2 regions of the Paenibacillus sp. GCM10027630 genome follow, and region 1 is predicted to be linked to the other one. Evidence: predicted binding sites of a transcription regulator. Region 1 holds the regulator's gene; the other holds the start of a gene.
The links. The regulator Rex, encoded in region 1, represses fermentation and respiration genes when NADH is low (regulators of the CRP and FNR family bind a similar motif). The targets are predictions, from matches to a motif close to TTGTGAAATATTTCACAA.
Positions count from the first base shown of each region.

Region 2: a site for Rex is predicted at 6,614-6,631, ahead of ACFQ0C_RS13135 (DUF1641 domain-containing protein). Genes of this name have one in related genera too.

Region 1 is NZ_JBHTGY010000058.1:8,204-16,441, forward strand. Features, by position in the region: gene ACFQ0C_RS29005 (AAA family ATPase) at 1-1,471, opposite strand, end outside; gene ACFQ0C_RS29010 (hypothetical protein) at 1,464-1,997, opposite strand; gene ACFQ0C_RS29015 (cell wall elongation regulator TseB-like domain-containing protein) at 2,160-2,651, opposite strand; gene ACFQ0C_RS29020 (amidohydrolase) at 2,688-3,989, opposite strand; gene ACFQ0C_RS29025 (DUF47 domain-containing protein) at 4,261-4,881, shown strand; gene ACFQ0C_RS29030 (inorganic phosphate transporter) at 4,912-5,910, shown strand; gene ACFQ0C_RS29035 (redox-sensing transcriptional repressor Rex) at 5,984-6,607, opposite strand; gene dinG (ATP-dependent DNA helicase DinG) at 6,604-8,238, opposite strand, start outside.
Region 2 is NZ_JBHTGY010000029.1:59,162-67,399, forward strand. Features, by position in the region: gene ACFQ0C_RS13110 (S-layer homology domain-containing protein) at 1-3,046, opposite strand, end outside; partial or broken gene ACFQ0C_RS13115 (YiaA/YiaB family inner membrane protein) at 3,410-3,622, shown strand; gene ACFQ0C_RS13120 (YiaA/YiaB family inner membrane protein) at 3,653-3,880, shown strand; gene ACFQ0C_RS13125 (MerR family transcriptional regulator) at 3,974-4,714, opposite strand; gene ACFQ0C_RS13130 (NAD(P)/FAD-dependent oxidoreductase) at 4,859-6,037, opposite strand; gene ACFQ0C_RS13135 (DUF1641 domain-containing protein) at 6,068-6,505, opposite strand; gene ACFQ0C_RS13140 (LysR family transcriptional regulator) at 6,989-7,900, shown strand.

The DNA.
Region 1 (8,238 bases):
GGAACTGATCACCAGACAATACTTCTTCTTTAGTCAAAATATGCAGCGATTCATCGAAAACAAGACGATGGCGCTCTAGAAGCTCTCTGGTACTAGTCGTTAACTGCTCCAGTATCGCCGCATTTTCTTTCATCAATTCTTCTTTAGTTACCATCTGCCTGTCGATAATACCCAAGCTTGTCAAGCCTGAATCCATCATTGTACGCACTAGTTGCAAAGCCTGCTCAAAGTCATTGCGAGAACCCGTGCTGCGGCCTCCATAGTACATTTCTTCTGCAACTGAGCCTCCAAGTGCAATAATAATCTGCTCCTCAATATTTTCTTTCGTATATAAATATTGATCCTGCTGAGGATTATGCCGCACATAGCCGAGTGCTTTGCCGCGTGGACTTAGCGCAACTTGAGATACAGAGCCTGGACGTACGACTTCTGCAGCAATAGCATGTCCAAGCTCATGCAGGGCGACGCGATCTCTTTCTTCCTTCGTTGACTCACGATCAGTCTTCTCACCAAGCATCACCTTATCGACAGCTTGAGATAAATGCCTCTGTTCAATCTCAATAGATTCTTCACGCATAGCATATATGGCAGCTTCATTCATAACGCTCTCCAACTGTGCGCCTGAAAATTGAAACGTTTCTTCAGCTACTAGCTCCAAGCTTATTGATTCTGCTAGAGGCTTGTTTTTGGCATGAATATTAAGGATATGAAGCCTGCCTTTCTTATCGGGCAGATCCACCTCAATATGACGGTCAAACCGGCCTGGGCGCAGCAATGCGCTATCCAACATTTCTTTCCGGTTAGTTGCGGCTACAATCAAAATGCGCGGAGTTTCAGAAGTATGAATCCCATCCATCTCAGTAAGCAATTGATTTAAGGTTTGGTCATACTCCCGATGTTGACCGCCGTCTCTTTTGCCTCCAATAACATCAATTTCATCAATGAACAATATTGCGCTGTCCTTATTTTCCTTAATCGCTCTTGAGCGTGCTTCCTTAAACATATCACGAACCCGGCTTGCACCCACACCAACATACATCTCAACAAATTCACTGCCTGCGGCAGCCATAAAGACAGAATTCGTGTAATGAGCTGCCGCTTTAGCCATTAATGTTTTACCGGTGCCCGGAGGCCCTGTAAGCAAAATACCTTTCAGCGGACGTATGCCCAGCTTTTGTATTTCTTCATGTTTGATCAGAAAATCGAGCGCTTCTTTCAATTCTCCTTTGGCCCGGTGCTGACCCCCGATATCATCAAACGTCATATAGCTCGGCGCGGCAGCGTTACGAGCCTTGCGGTCAGAACCTCCGCCAAAGCTGCCTCCGGCACCTCTCATTCGAGTCATAAAGAATAGAGCGCCAAGTATAATGGTCATAAATAACAAAGGAACAACGTTTATGCCGATAAAATATAGGAACACTAAAAATACAGGAATGACACCAACGAAAATTTCTTTATAAATTTTACTCATTAGGCCACACCCCCATTAAGGAAGCGGTTCTAGGCATCATAATAAACTTGCTTTTGTCTCCGTCTGTCAGCGTGATATAAACAAATTTGTCATCCATTTCTGTTGACACTTTTAAACTATCTGATGCTGCCGCGCGCTCCTGCAATGTTTTTGGAATTTGTGCATAACGTTTGGTTTCCATGGCTTGTGCCACATCAAATAACGCAGAAGACCACCACTGCTCTAATTTTGGAGATGAATCATTGACTACCTTTAGTTTCAATTCTCTTTTACCAAGAGCCGAGCCGCCATCGTTTTGGATTCGACTGTACACCTCACGCAGGCTTGTTCCAGCCTGAAGCTTGAGTTCCAATTCGGTAGCCGTATTGGTAATGTGAGTATGCATCAATTGTACACCCGGTGTACTTTCAACTACCTCTTTCAAAGGATTTTCCATAGCAACGCTTTGATATACGAACCATCCGCCAAATAAAACTACAGCAGAAATAGAAACACTTATTATCACAGGTAAGAGACGTAACTTCATAAGCTGACGTCCCCCTTTCTTATATATCGATTTGTTATATCGATAGTATATCACATGATATATACAAAATGATGATGCAATGTGTGGAAACAACACAAAAGAGCGTCTAATTCAATGCTTTCGGTTATCCGATCGCTCTTGAATAGACGCTCAAATTAAACATTATTCGATGCTCAATCGATAGGTATCAATATAAGCCCCATCGTGGAATGCATAGTAATCATAGTAATATCGTCCGCTGCGTTCATTCTCGGGTATAACTTTATAAAAAGCCTCCCAGACCGGATTTCCATTAACTATCCCTGGCATCAATCTTAATACTTTAGCTTCCGGCTGCCTTCCCAATACAAGCTGTTCGGCTTGTTCAGCAGTGATTCCATCAACAGCCATCTGCGTGTATATACTTTCTTTACCTACCCAAACAATAAGGCTTTGACCGATCTTATCCTCACCAAAAATGATAGTATACGGCTGATCACTCACAAAGCTTTCAACTTTATTGGCTTTAGTCAAAATTGTTTTCTGATAGGCAGTCTCCACGGCATTACGTTGAACCTTCCACTCATCTTCTTGAACCATGTTAAAAAAACGGATACTAAAAAAGACGAGAAGCGATAATACTATTACCGCGGCAGCTATAATTTTATATTTCACGGGATGCAGCCCTCCTCCCCGTTTCAGTTCACCATCTTATGCTTGTCCAACCAAACGCTCGAAGCACTGCTGTGCTTCAAACAGCACTTTTTCTTCATCTAATGTCAGACACTCACCATTTTTAACGAGCATTTTTCCATCGACCCATACATCAACTACATCTTTGGCAGATGCTGAATAAATAGCATGGGAAATGAAATTCGTTTTCGGGAAAAAGTGAGGCTGATCGATATTCAATGCAATGAAATCAGCTTTCATTCCCGCTTGCAGCGCGCCAACATCTTCTAGCCAAATCGATCTGGCACCATCCAACGTCCCCATACGCAGCGCCGAATCAGCCGGAACGGCAACCGGATCACCGGAAACCCCTTTATGAATCAAGGCAGCAAGCCTCATTTCCTCGAACATATCCAGGTTATTGTTGCTTGCAGGACCATCTGTTCCAAGAGAAACCATAATTCCCTTGCGCTGCAGCTCCGGTATCCGCGCCACACCACTAGCCAGCTTTAAGTTGCTGCCCGGGTTGTGAGAAACACGAACGTCATACTGCTTTAATATATCTATTTCTTCATCAGTCAAATGAACAGCATGGGCAACCAGTGCAGGTCTGGAAAAAACACCTAGCTTGGCCAAATGAGCAACAGGTCTTGCCCCGTACTGATCTACATTATCTTGAACCTCACGTGCTGTTTCGGACATATGCGTATGGATTGGAAGCTGCAGATCATGAGCAACCTGTACAATCTTTTCTATATAATCAGGCGGGCATGTATAGGGAGCATGCGGCGACATCATCGTAGTGATACGTCCGTCAGCTTTACCATGCCAGTCAAGAGCAAACTGCTTTGCTTCGCTTAGCTTGGCCGTTTGAACGTCTGGCGGGCACAATCCTATAACTCCGCGAGTTAGGACTGCACGCATCCCGCTTTCTTCCACCGCTTTGGCTACTTCATTCATGTGATCGTACATATCAACAAAAGTAGTCGTTCCACCTTTAAGCATTTCTATAATAGATAGCAGCGATCCCCACCGAACATCATGTGCCGTAAATTTGCCTTCCATCGGCCACATTTTCTCCTGAAGCCAAACCTGCAGCGCCAAATCATCCCCATAGCCGCGAAGCAAAGACATGGCTGCATGATTATGAGTGTTAACTAAACCCGGCATATACAGCTTCTTAGAACCATCAATTTGTTCGTCATAATAATCAAGAGGCTGCGGAGCATTTTTACCTATATATGTAATCTGATTATTTTCTACAACCATACATCCTTGAAGTACAGGATTTTGCTCGTCCATTGTAATAAAAGTACCATTAGTAATAATCCATTTTTTCATTATTTCACATATCCCTTCGCGCGCATTAATAACCAAATTTAACTGTACAACTTCAATCCACAGAAATCAAGTAACATTAGCTAATGCAACCTTGCTTACATTACATTTTTACACTTTGATGAACATATTCTAAATTGGATAAACTATGATTGCAATCCATCTGTCTATTGTGTTATTTTTAATTTTGTGTTAATTTTTCTCGGCAAAATTCTACATATTACAAGAATATTGTTAACTTATTGTTAAAATACACAATCGAGGAGGCTGCTTCATGCTTTTTGCAAAAAAAAATGACACTGACTTTTTGCTGCTGCTGATTAAAGCATCGGAAAATACGCTACATGCTGCACAAATGTTTCGTAATGCCATCATGGGAGATCAACCGCCCGCTACGTTTTACCCGCAGCTGAAAGATTTGGAGCATAAAGGAGATCAGATTACGCACCAAATTTTTAAAGGTCTTAACAAAGTATTCATCACCCCGCTAGACCGCGAGGATATTATGGAGCTTGCCTCAAAGGTCGATGATGTAATTGACGGCATTGAAGCCACGATTGCCCGTTTTGACTATTTGAATATCTCCGAGAGCGATAAGTATATGAAAGAATTCTCCGCGGTTATTGTAGCAAGCTGCCAGCACATCCTCGATGCTTTCAAGCTGCTTTCCAAGAAAAAGTACATGCAAATGACCGAGCACACGGTTCAAATCAACAGCCTCGAAAACGAAGCCGATCGTCTAATGAGGGAAGGCATCAGAGAAATATTTCTAAACCCTAAAGATCCATATCATGATTTTAAGCTGAAAGAGCTTTATGAACGTATGGAGCAAACAACAGATGCCTGTGAAGATGTTGCAAATATACTGGAAAGCGTAGTATTGCGTTATTCGTAAGCAGTCGTCCATATTTGGTAGGAGGAGACTATGTTAACCTTATTGTTGATCATTGTTGGACTGGCGCTGCTGTTTGACTTTATTAACGGCTTTCACGATACAGCCAATGCCATTGCCACCTCAATTTCTACCCGAGCGCTAACTCCAAGAGTTGCTGTCTTTTATGCGGCGATTTTGAATTTCGTTGGCGCATTCTTATCTTCAGAGGTAGCCAAAACCGTCGGTGGAAAAGTAGCCAATCCGGCCGAAATTGAGAATGGTGTACCCATACTTATTGCCGCACTTTTGTCCGCTATTATTTGGAATCTAGTGACTTGGTATTTCGGAATCCCTTCTTCTTCCTCTCATACTTTGATCGGATCTTTAGCTGGTAGTGTTATAGCTGGAGCCGGGACAGCGGCACTCAATTGGAGTGGTTTCAGAGAAATTATTCTAATTTTGGTTTTATCTCCAATAGTTGCTTTTGGAACAGGTTTTATCATCATGTGGATTATTCGTCAGCTTATCATTGTAGGCGGCAATCATTCACGATCCAAGCTCAATAGAACCTTCCGATTTTTTCAAATTATTTCTGCCGGGTTACTATCCATATCCCACGGAGGGAACGATGCTCAAAAAGCGATGGGAATCATGGTTTTTGCTCTCGTCACTTTAGGCTATCAAACCACCATGGATGTCCCCTTATGGGTTAAAATAAGCGCCGCTATAGCTATGGGGTTAGGCACATCGATAGGCGGTATGCGAATCATTAAAACAATGAGTAAAAAACTGATCAAGATCGAACCTATTAACGGCTTCGCTTCTGATTTAAACTCATCCATAGTTATTCAAGTTTCTACCCATATGGGAATGCCTTTATCCACTACTCATGTAATCTCATCATCCATTATTGGTACCGGATCTGTTATGAGATTCCATGATGTGAAATGGGCGACGGTTACGAAAATGGTTATGACCTGGATCATTACAATTCCAATTAGTATGGTTGTTGCTTTTCTGCTTTACAAAGTCGTATTCCTATTCTTTTAGAGTAATAGTGAACATAAAAAGAACGTCAGGAGCTCCTGACGTTCTTTTTATGTCTAATAATCCATACTGTTGACTATTCATCCAAATAATACGCCAAGCTTTGCAGCTCAGTAGTAAAATCAGCGTGATGCACGCGCACCTCACTCGGAACTTTTATAATAATCGGAGCAAAATTTAAAATAGCTTCTACTCCGCCTTCAACAAACTGGTTTGCAACATTCTGGGCTTCTGCTGCAGGCACTGTAATAATTCCAATCCGAATGTTCAAGCCTTGTATAGTTTCTTTAAGCTCCTTCATCGGCTTTACTTTCAAATGATTGATTGACTCCCCTACCTTGCTCTGAAGCTCATCAAAAATAGCGACAATTTTCATATTATCCTTAAGATAAGCATTATAATTGCAGAGCGCTCGGCCTAAATTCCCGGCACCAACCAATACAACTGGGATCACCTTGTCAATTTTAAGAATTTGGCGGATTTTCTCGATCAAATAATCTACATCATAACCAATGCCCTTTTTGCCAAATTCACCGAAATAGGCAAGGTCTTTGCGTATTTGCGCCGGATTTAAATCAAGCTTAATACCTAGATCCTGGGATGAAACAGTATGCACATTTTTCTTGCTCAGCTCGTTAAGGAAGCGCAAATAAATCGGCAGTCTGCGGACAACTGCTTCCGATATTTTTAATGTTTTCATATATCGCTTTCCCCCATCCACTGCTTGATTCTCGGAACTAATTGACTTGTAGGCATATGTTCTATTTTGGGACCTGGCAGAGAGTATAGAAAATACTTGCCATAGGTCGTATCAATTACCCTCGTATCGTATATGATAACTATGCCTCTGTCTTTCGCCGTTCTTACGAGACGGCCAAAACCTTGCTTAAAGCGAATAACCGCTTGAGGCACCGATAGCTTCATAAAGGGATTATGACCCAGCTTCTTCAAATTCTCAGTTTTCGCTTCAACAAGCGGATGGTTGGGAGGTTGAAAAGGCAAACGTACAATAGCCAGACAGCTCAATGCTTCCCCCGGAATATCCACTCCTTCCCAAAAGCTGCTAGTACCAAGTAAAATGCTCGCGGGACTGCTTTGAAAAAGCCTTGTCAGCTTGCTGCGATTACTGCTGTCTACTCCCTGCCCAAGCACTTGGATGCCAAATGGACTTAGCTTATCTTTCAATGCAGTATGTGCCAGCTTTAGCATCCTGTTTGAGGTGAACAGCACCAGCATACGTCCCTTCATTTCCAAAGCTACCTCAGCGAGAGACATACTCAGATGGTCCATAAATATTTTTTCGCCGTTATTGCCGCGTATGCTTGGAAAATCTCTTGGGATGGCGACAAGTGCCTGCTGCCGATAATTAAACGGGGATGGAAGCTGAACCGTCTTCAGCTTGCTCTCATCTTCTTTAGTTTCCAAGCCTAGCTGCTCACATGTATAATCAAATGATTTGCCAACCGACAAGGTTGCTGAAGTCAGAATGACACTATCTTTTATACCAAAGAAAGATTGCTGCAGCATGGAGCTTACATCAATAGGTACACTTACCAGCTGAAGCGACTTGCTTTTACCATTCCCCGCTTCAATCCAATACACATAATTATCGTCGGGCATGGTCATAAAAAAATGTAAATTATCACGGTGGCGGTACATTTCCTTGAGAGTTCCGTTTAAATCGGTTAATATCCCTTGAATGTCCAACTCATCTTGCATTTCTTTCATCTCATTAAACAGCTTTTCCAGCCTCTTTATAACTTCATTCATATGAATGAAAATATTATCCTCAAGCACCAGAAGTTTGTCCCAACCGTTGGGTGTTTCATCTTTTTTAACCCGGTACACTAGCTGGCCGGCTTCGGATTGCGAAGGGTCAGAGCGAGTTACTACCAGCTGATACAGCAGCTCAGCCAGCTCATCCCACTCTTCTTTAATTTGCAGCAGTTTAGGCGTTACTTCATCTATTGATTGACACCAGGTCTGTATTTGATCCTTCTCGTGCTTTTGCAGCTTTAAGCGAAGCAGCGGTAATTGACCGCTCCTGCTATCCTTAAACAACCACCAAAGGGTACTCAAGAAAGCTCCGTAATAAAGCTCTATACCCAGATGCTTGCTAGCAACTTCTTCAAAATGATGAGCTTCATCGATTACAAGATGCTTGTAGCTAGGCAGAAGCCTGTTCTCCGCTTTCATATCAGTAAATAACAAAGAGTGATTCGTAATAATGACGTCTGCTGTATTTGATTGATGCCTTGCACGATGGTAGAAGCATTTCTTAAACCAGGGACAAGCCCTGTTTAAACAAGAATCCGTATCACTTGCAACAGA
Region 2 (8,238 bases), on a different contig from region 1:
CAACCAGCATATGGTCTAGTGTTTGCGAGTTGCCTTGGAAGACATAAGAGTATCTCCCGTTTTCCGGCAAGCTATCAACCATGTTGGTCAATTCGTTGCCTTTTACAATATTGAGTGTTTGAGAAAATTGAAAATCGTTAAAGTCTCCAAGAAGCACAACGTTAGCATCAGGCTTCTGCTGTAAAACGCTCTTTACAAAGCCGTTTACAGTTGTTGCGATCTGATGACGCTGTGGTTCACTATTTAAAGGAGTTGGCATTGGCTGTACGGAGCCAAATAAAGCCGGGTCTCCTGTTTTTGAATTAAAGTGGTTATTTATTACAACTACACGTTCACCACGGAATTCAAATTCTGCAGCCAATGGCTTACGAGAGCTTCTGAATGCTACATTTGTAGGATCAATACGGCCTGGGTTAAGAGACAATCCATCTGCACCGTAGGTTACCGCTGTATAGGTATCACCTTTAGGTTTGCTTACAAGGGAAACGCGAGCCGTGTTATATAGGTATCCAACACGAATATTACCACCTGCTGCACCACCGTCTTTATTATTTTCCGGTGCAATGTCCGTCCAGCCATATTCAGGCCCGTTTGCATCTTTGATGGCTTTAATGAGAGCTTCGTAATTTTGAGTTGCATCTACTGTGCCATCATCTGTAGCTCCACTGTTATCTTGAACTTCAATTAGTCCGATAACATCCGGATATAATAAATTTTCCTTGATTGCCTTAGCAATTTTAGGAGTTTTTGTTTTTCCGGCAGCTGTACTATTTGTATAGTTTTCAATGTTAAAACCTGCAATTGTCAACTTATTCTCATCGTACACTATAGAGGTTACTGACTGAGAATAGTTCTTGGCAACCAATGTTGGCATCGGGTCAGAAGGCAATACCTTATAAATGCTATAATCGTATCCAAGAACTCCAATGATTGATCCATTGAATTTATCGCCTGTTTTTACCTTTGTGCCATTTTTAACTAATATTCGTTGCGGGTTGGAGTCAGAACTCGTTAACATAAGCCCGCCATTAGGTGTAAATATCTCTCCAGTCTGATCTCCTACAACCACAGTAAAGTCGTTATTGAGTGGACCAACAACAGTTGGGTCGACTAGTTCTATACGCATGGATTCTAGGCTTTCGTAGAAATCAAGTGCATCCTCTTCAGGGTCGAACACGGACATGCCATCGTTATCGATTATCGTTTTAGGCTGCATACGATCAGTTCCAATAACAATCGCTTTGGGAAGGGTATTGTTGCTAGACACTACAGCTACTGTTGAAGTCTCAATTGCCGTTGTCTTTAAGTCATTCGCGTCAGCGTAACCATCTTCCTTCAATTCTCTAACAGTACCGTCTATACGGACCAGATCTTTGATAGCCACGTTAGCTGTGGATTTGACTAAAATTGCTTCAGAAGTACGCACATCATTATCGATGTTAGCGTCCAGTTCCTGAATGTAGAACTTGCCGTTCTCCTTATATGTTACGATCCCTTCAACGCCTCTTACCATATGATCAGCCAAAGGCGAGATATGTGTAGCACCTTGAATATCATGAATCTTCTTGTTCGAATAGGTCTGCTGCTTCACATATTTAAAGGTAAATACTTCGCTAACTCTGGAATCGTTAACTGCAATTGCTTTTATAACCACATCATTATTTGGCATCACAAAATCGGATGTGTACAAAATGCCAGTTGCTGCTGTTGGTGTGCTTCCATCAGTAGTATAGTAAACTTTCGCACCTGTTTTAGGAGTCATCAGTCTAATTTTAGTACCTGTAACATATACACCTGATTCCTTGTCCGATAAAACAATAAGCGAGTTTTCCAAAACATCCGATGAAGAACGCGGAAGAATCTTATATTCGTCAAAATCATAAGTTAATACACCAATAATCGCATCATAATGCTTGTTTGTTTCAAGAAGGGAAGTCGACTTGGCAATATATTTGTTATTGTTGGTAACTCTGTAGTTCTTTTTGATATCTACGGAGTCAAAAGTAACATCCTCAATCTTCACAAGGCGACCTTCGTTTGCTTCATCAAACCCAACTCCATCAATGGCCAGAGGGCTTGGGACACCCGCATCAGATTCTAATACTGTTACATCTGAGGCCACTACCATTAACTCTTGCAGGCCAAAGTAGATGTCAAGTGAACCCGTTGCACGAATTTTATCTCCAATTTTGGCTGGAAGGTCTTTACCGCGAACAACAATACCTCCTGTGCTATCCTGAACATAGAAATTCGCTGTTGCAGCACCATCGATATATGTAACTGTTCCTTCGATCATAAACCTCTGATCTTTAGTTCCCATACGAGCAGCCGAAATATCGGAGCGGCCAAGAACTGTGTACGCAAACTCCGAGACATCACTCTTCAGTGAACCTTTTTGGGCATACGCTTTGATAGTGGTATTTTCATTTATTGCAATTGGAGCTGTGTAATAGACATTCTCAGCAACAGTTGCTCCGTTAGCTCCGTAAACGCTGTAATAAACGCTAGCGGAAGCCGTAGTGGTTTGAAGATTAACTGTCGTCCCAACTGCCACAGCGCCTGGAGCAGGTTGGGCTGTAACATTCGCAACGGTTCCACTTTCAGGAACTAATTCAAATGATGTTGCTCCTTTAAGTCCCTTTACAGAAAAATAAGCAACCAGATTACCGGTAATTCTTACTTTCTTTCCGATGTTAGTTGGATTACTTTGTAAGCCCCATGTTGCTCTAATTGAGCTAGGGGAGCTTAGCAGCTCTACAGGCATGATTTTAGATGCAGTGGTCTCACTTGGACTATCCGCTATAGCCAAATTCGTATTCCCGGCAAAAGGTGCCGTAAAATTATAGCTATTTGTTGATAAAGTATGGGCAATTATATAGCCCTCTACGGTTTGAGTACTGCCGTCATTATTTCTAGCCATCGCATCCGCTACCGAAATCGGAGCAGCTGCATTAACTTGAAGCAAGCCGATGTTAATAAAAGAAGAGAACAATAAGGACATGATGATTGTTAGTATTGCAATTTTTTTCACACTTTGATGAACCAATTCTTTTCCCCCTCAAAATTTCATAGAAACGTAATTGGACAGACCATCCTACAAATGAACTAGATGCTTATGTAGAATTACAGAGTTCGATAACCTCATTCGCCTAGGCTGCCCCCGAAGAAGCGCCCCTCCACAATGTTCTCTCCCTTCAATTGATGAAAATGAATCTAGTAAAATGACGGACACCTATTACAAAATAACAGTTGAATGTAAAGTGAAGGTCACATAGATATTAAATTTATGTTAAATAACAGATTAATTGACCATCGGTACTAGAAAAAGATAGTACTTCTGAAAATCCTATAAGAGACGTAAGATGAAATCAAGAAATATTTCCCATAACCCAAAAGGAGTGCAAGCTATATGAAAAAGAACTTCTATAAAAGAAGAAATACACCCGCTTATACATTCATGGCCTGGGGTGCATTCACAATTGCCGCGATGTTTTACTTTATCGGTATATGGACTCTGGATCAAATTTTATCGGTAAAAGGCTACTATGCCGTGTGTGGAGTACTGATCATTATAAGCGCCTTCGTGCTGCAGAAGGTGATTCGTGATAATGACGAAGATCATTTCATCAGAGAACATGATTACACGCATCGCATGAGAAATACACCTGCCTTCACCTTCATGGCTTGGGGCGGCTTCATCCTGGGTATCCTGTTCGAATATGTCGGGTTATACAATCTGGAGGAGCCTCTGTATGTCAAAGGCTATTACGCTATCGGAGCAGCATTCTTGATAGTGTCGTGTTTGGTATTGCAAAAAACAATCCGTGATAATGAAGAGGATAAGATAAATCATCCTGAGTTGGAATCTGATCCTGCTTAGCATGCTGCAACAAAAATAAGCAAAGTCGACACAACCGTGATAGTGTTGACTTTGCTTACTCGTTTTCGTCTCTATTTGCGAAAAGATATCCCATTACTCTTGGTTATTATCTGCATAAACAGCCATAGCATCCCGCATAAATTGGGCTAATCCCTCACCAAAGGCGTCGATGTTTTGAGTGAAACGTTCATCATCAACATACAATTGACCTAATCCCCTGAATGCATCCAGTGAGTAGCTGCCCATTTTGTTTAACAGAACATACCATTCCTCAATGGCTGCTTGTGACTCTGCGGAATCAGGCAATCCATTGCGAAGCGGAGCCAGCTTTTTGTAGATCGCATTCATTGTTTCAGGCAACGCCTTTTGCTCTTCCTTTGACATGTTTCCCAGTTTGAGATTTGCCTGGTCAACAGCTTCATCTCCCCAACGTTCACGCGCTTCCTGCTCATAAGGATTATGGCTAAAATCAAAGCCTTCGAATTTTTCTTTGTTGGTCATTTGAATTTCTCCTTTAATATGTTGTATGGTTTTTTCAATGGTTCCGATCATGGTATCGAGCTGACTGCGTTTCTCTAGCAACAAGCTGTGGTGAAGCTCTAGTGCTTCCTTTCGATCAAATGAAGGGCTGTTAATAATTTCTTTAATCTTTTTTAAAGGAAATCCAAGCTCTCTAAAAAATAAAATTTGCTGTAAAATTTCAAGATTGTCATTCGAGTAAAGTCGATAACCTGAATCTGTCGTCTCAACCGGGACTAATAAGCCGATTTCATCATAATGATGCAAGGTACGCACGCTAATACCAACTAAATCAGCAACCTCTTTCACCTTCATTGTCCTGTTCGACCTCCTTTCAATAATCACTATAAAGTATAACGTAACGTAAGAGTCAATCAAAAAATCATGAAAAAACGGCGCTGATCTCCTTGTGAGATTAACGCCGTTTCACGGTATAGCCAAGTGTACTAATAATAAATATTAGTATGCAAGAGCAAACAAACCGTTGATATGTGTAAGGTAGCGCGCATTGCTCGCTTTTTTCATCAATGAAGCAGGCAATCCTTTAAGCTCGATACCACTTCCGCCGATAGAACCAATGCCGTCTTTACGGCCCAGGCTCGCCAAGGTACCCGAGAATACCGGATTGAAGCCTTCCATTGGGCTACCTTTGAAATTAGCTGCGATATTGGCTCCGGTAAGCTCACCCATCTGCCATGCAAGCTGTGCAGTAGGAGGATAAGGGCGACCTTCAGCTCCAAATACAACGGCACAGTCACCGGCAAGGAATACATCAGGATGGGAAACGGATTGCATGAATTCGTTAACCGTTGCACGTCCTCTATTGACTTCAACGCCGCAATTGGCAACAAGCGTGCTACCTTGTACGCCGCCAGTCCATACCAAGGTGCTAGTGTCAATCGTTCTGCCGTCCTTAAGGCTTACCGTTGGACCATTCACTTCAGTAATGGCTAGACCAGTCAAGAACTGTACGCCGCGCTTCTCTAAGCTCGTAGTCGCACGCTCAATCAAATCGGCCGAGAAGATCGGCAGGATGCTTGGCATTGCTTCTACAAGATATAGGGACACATCCGCAAAATCTACACCATTCTTACGGCAAATACCCGGCAATTCGTCCGCAAGCTCACCAACAAGCTCAACGCCTGTCAGGCCGCCGCCACCGATGACGAAAGTTGCATCCGCTTTGTTTTTGGTTTTGCTGTATTGGCTGATTCTTTCTTCAACATGCTTGTAAATCCGGTTCGCATCTATAACGGACTTCAGAGTAAAGCTGTTCTCTTGAAGACCAGGAATGCCAAAGTAATTAGTTTCGCTGCCCAGAGCCAGCACCAATGCATCATAATCAAACGTTCTGCCGTCTGACAACAATACTTTGCGGCCTTCGACATCGATATTTTCAACAGTACCGATTTTCAAATCGATATTTTTGCCTTTTAGCAATTTTTCCAATGGCAGAGCAACTGCCTTCTCATCAACATTACCCGCAGCCAGACGATGCAGCTCAGTAATAATCTGATGCGATCCAACACGGTTAATTACTGTAATGGTTGCTTCTTCTACAGTTAAGTTGGCACGAGCGGAAAGAGCACTTAACAAGCCGCCATAGCCGCCACCTAAAATTAAAATATGTTTACTCACGTTTATCCTCCGTTCCTTTGACAGGTTAATTTAGTCTTGTTTTTTTCTTTCGCCCAAAATATCGAGGTAAGCTTGTCCAAAACGAAGCATACGCTGCAATTCCGGATCCTTCAGCAGCTTCATCATGCCAAATAAGCCAATCGTTGCTTCGCTTTGCTCCGCGCGATCATTGGCCTCTATAGCGGCAGATGCATAACCTCTCACTTTTTCCTCAAGAGGCTTCACAACTTCTTGGATTCCGCCTACCATATCTTGAATAAGTACCCGGTCTGTCGCTACCTTTTGCGCCAAGTCATAAGTCTTCGTAAGCAGTGCCATCATTTCAGCAAGCTTCGGAAGTTGGTCGACCAGCATAGTTAACGCTTCCTGCACCTCTGGTTTTAACAATTGATCCAACACATCCGGCTTCATGATTCCTTGTACCGCGGAAGCTTCTTCAACAGATCTCTGAGCAGTTGTTTGTGACATTTCTACTTTCTCCTCCTTAATTCATATGCTTTATACCAGCTCGCAGCGTAAAATTGACAGTCCCTATCCTTATTAAAAATAAATAAACTAGTATTTATTATTTCGCCTTAGTGAAATTCTTCACATAGAAATTAGAGTTTGTCCTATCTAAGCTGCTGCGAACGAGTAGTAGTTTGAGACTCTATTGTACTCCCAAATGCTGCTTGCAACAAGCCGTTTATTAAATAAAATGTCTAAAAATATCACATAAATTGCATCCTCATTGTTATGCTTTGCATTTTTATCCGGAAGCATACTTCGTAACAATTTCAAAATATATGGAAACGCAGCAGCTCAGAAAATAAAGATGTTGTTTTTTTGCTATTTTCCATGCTTTTTTAATGATATCTTTTGTTTGAAAGCTTTAGAAACAACAGTATAATGATACTATTACGTCCAAGCTGCCAGGGTACAATCAGACTAATGAATTAGAGGGATTGCAATATGGATGAAAAAGACTGTAAAGTGCTGCTCATTATATTTGAAGAACAGAATTTGTCCAAAGCTGCGGAACGTCTCTACATTACCCAACCGGCCTTAACCTATAGAATCAGACAGCTGGAAAAGCAATTTCAAATGCAGATTGTGCAAAAAACAGGAAAGAATATCAAATTCACTTCTGAAGGCAAACAACTGGTCGACTATGCAAGAAAATCGTTACAGGAAGAGCAGCGGTTTAAAGAGTTAATTATTAATTTGAAAAGTGAAATTCAAGGAACGCTAAGGCTTGGAGCGTCGGGTCATTTTACGCAGTATAAGCTCGCGCCGATCCTTCAGCAGTTTATGGAGCAGCATCCGAAAATACAAATCGTTCTTAACACCACTACGAATCAAGAGATCTTTCAGGCGCTCGAGAACGGCAGTGTTCATGTTGGCATCGTAAGAGGAGAGTTCAACTGGATTGATCAGAAATATTTAATCAGTGAAGATCCTTTTTATATCATATCAAAAAAAGAAATCGAGCTGGATCATCTCCCAGTATTGCATCGAATTAATTACCGTCCCAGTACGCTCCCTCTGAATAAATTCGGTTACAAGCCAGATACCTATCTAATGGAAGTAATCGAAGGATGGTGGAAGGACCGATTTAACATTCCGCCATTAATTACGATAAACGTCAATAATTATGAAACTTGCAAGCAGCTTGTCAAGCACGGGCTTGGTTATTCTATCGTACCTCAAATCTGCTTGAATTCGGAGGATTCCTTCTATAAATACCCGATGATTTTTCAAAACGGGCAGCCTCTGGTAAGAAAAACGTGGCTTATTTACAAAGAATCCTCTCTGGAATTAAATTTAGTGAATGAATTTGTGAATTATATCAAATCTTCAAACTTGCACCGGTCCGTATATTAGGAAAACCGTCCGGAACACCGGACGGTCCTTTATGTGCGAATCCATACAATTGTGCGTTGGGAGGGAATCGGGTGTGAGATTCCGGCCGCTCTTGAAGTCCTGTTCCTTGAATTGTAGGCTTGCAGCGGTAGGAACACCAGCTTCAAAGGCGGACGCTAACGCTCCTCCATCCCACACCCATTCCCTCTCTTGTTCTACTCTCTGCTTTCTTGCTCCTTCTTCATCCCTATCCGATCTTTCAACCGGTATTCATATCCATGTACTCCCTTTACTGCAAGCTTCTATGCTGTAAAGGGAGTTCTCCCATGGGGAAGGGAACATTATAAACCCTCTCATCG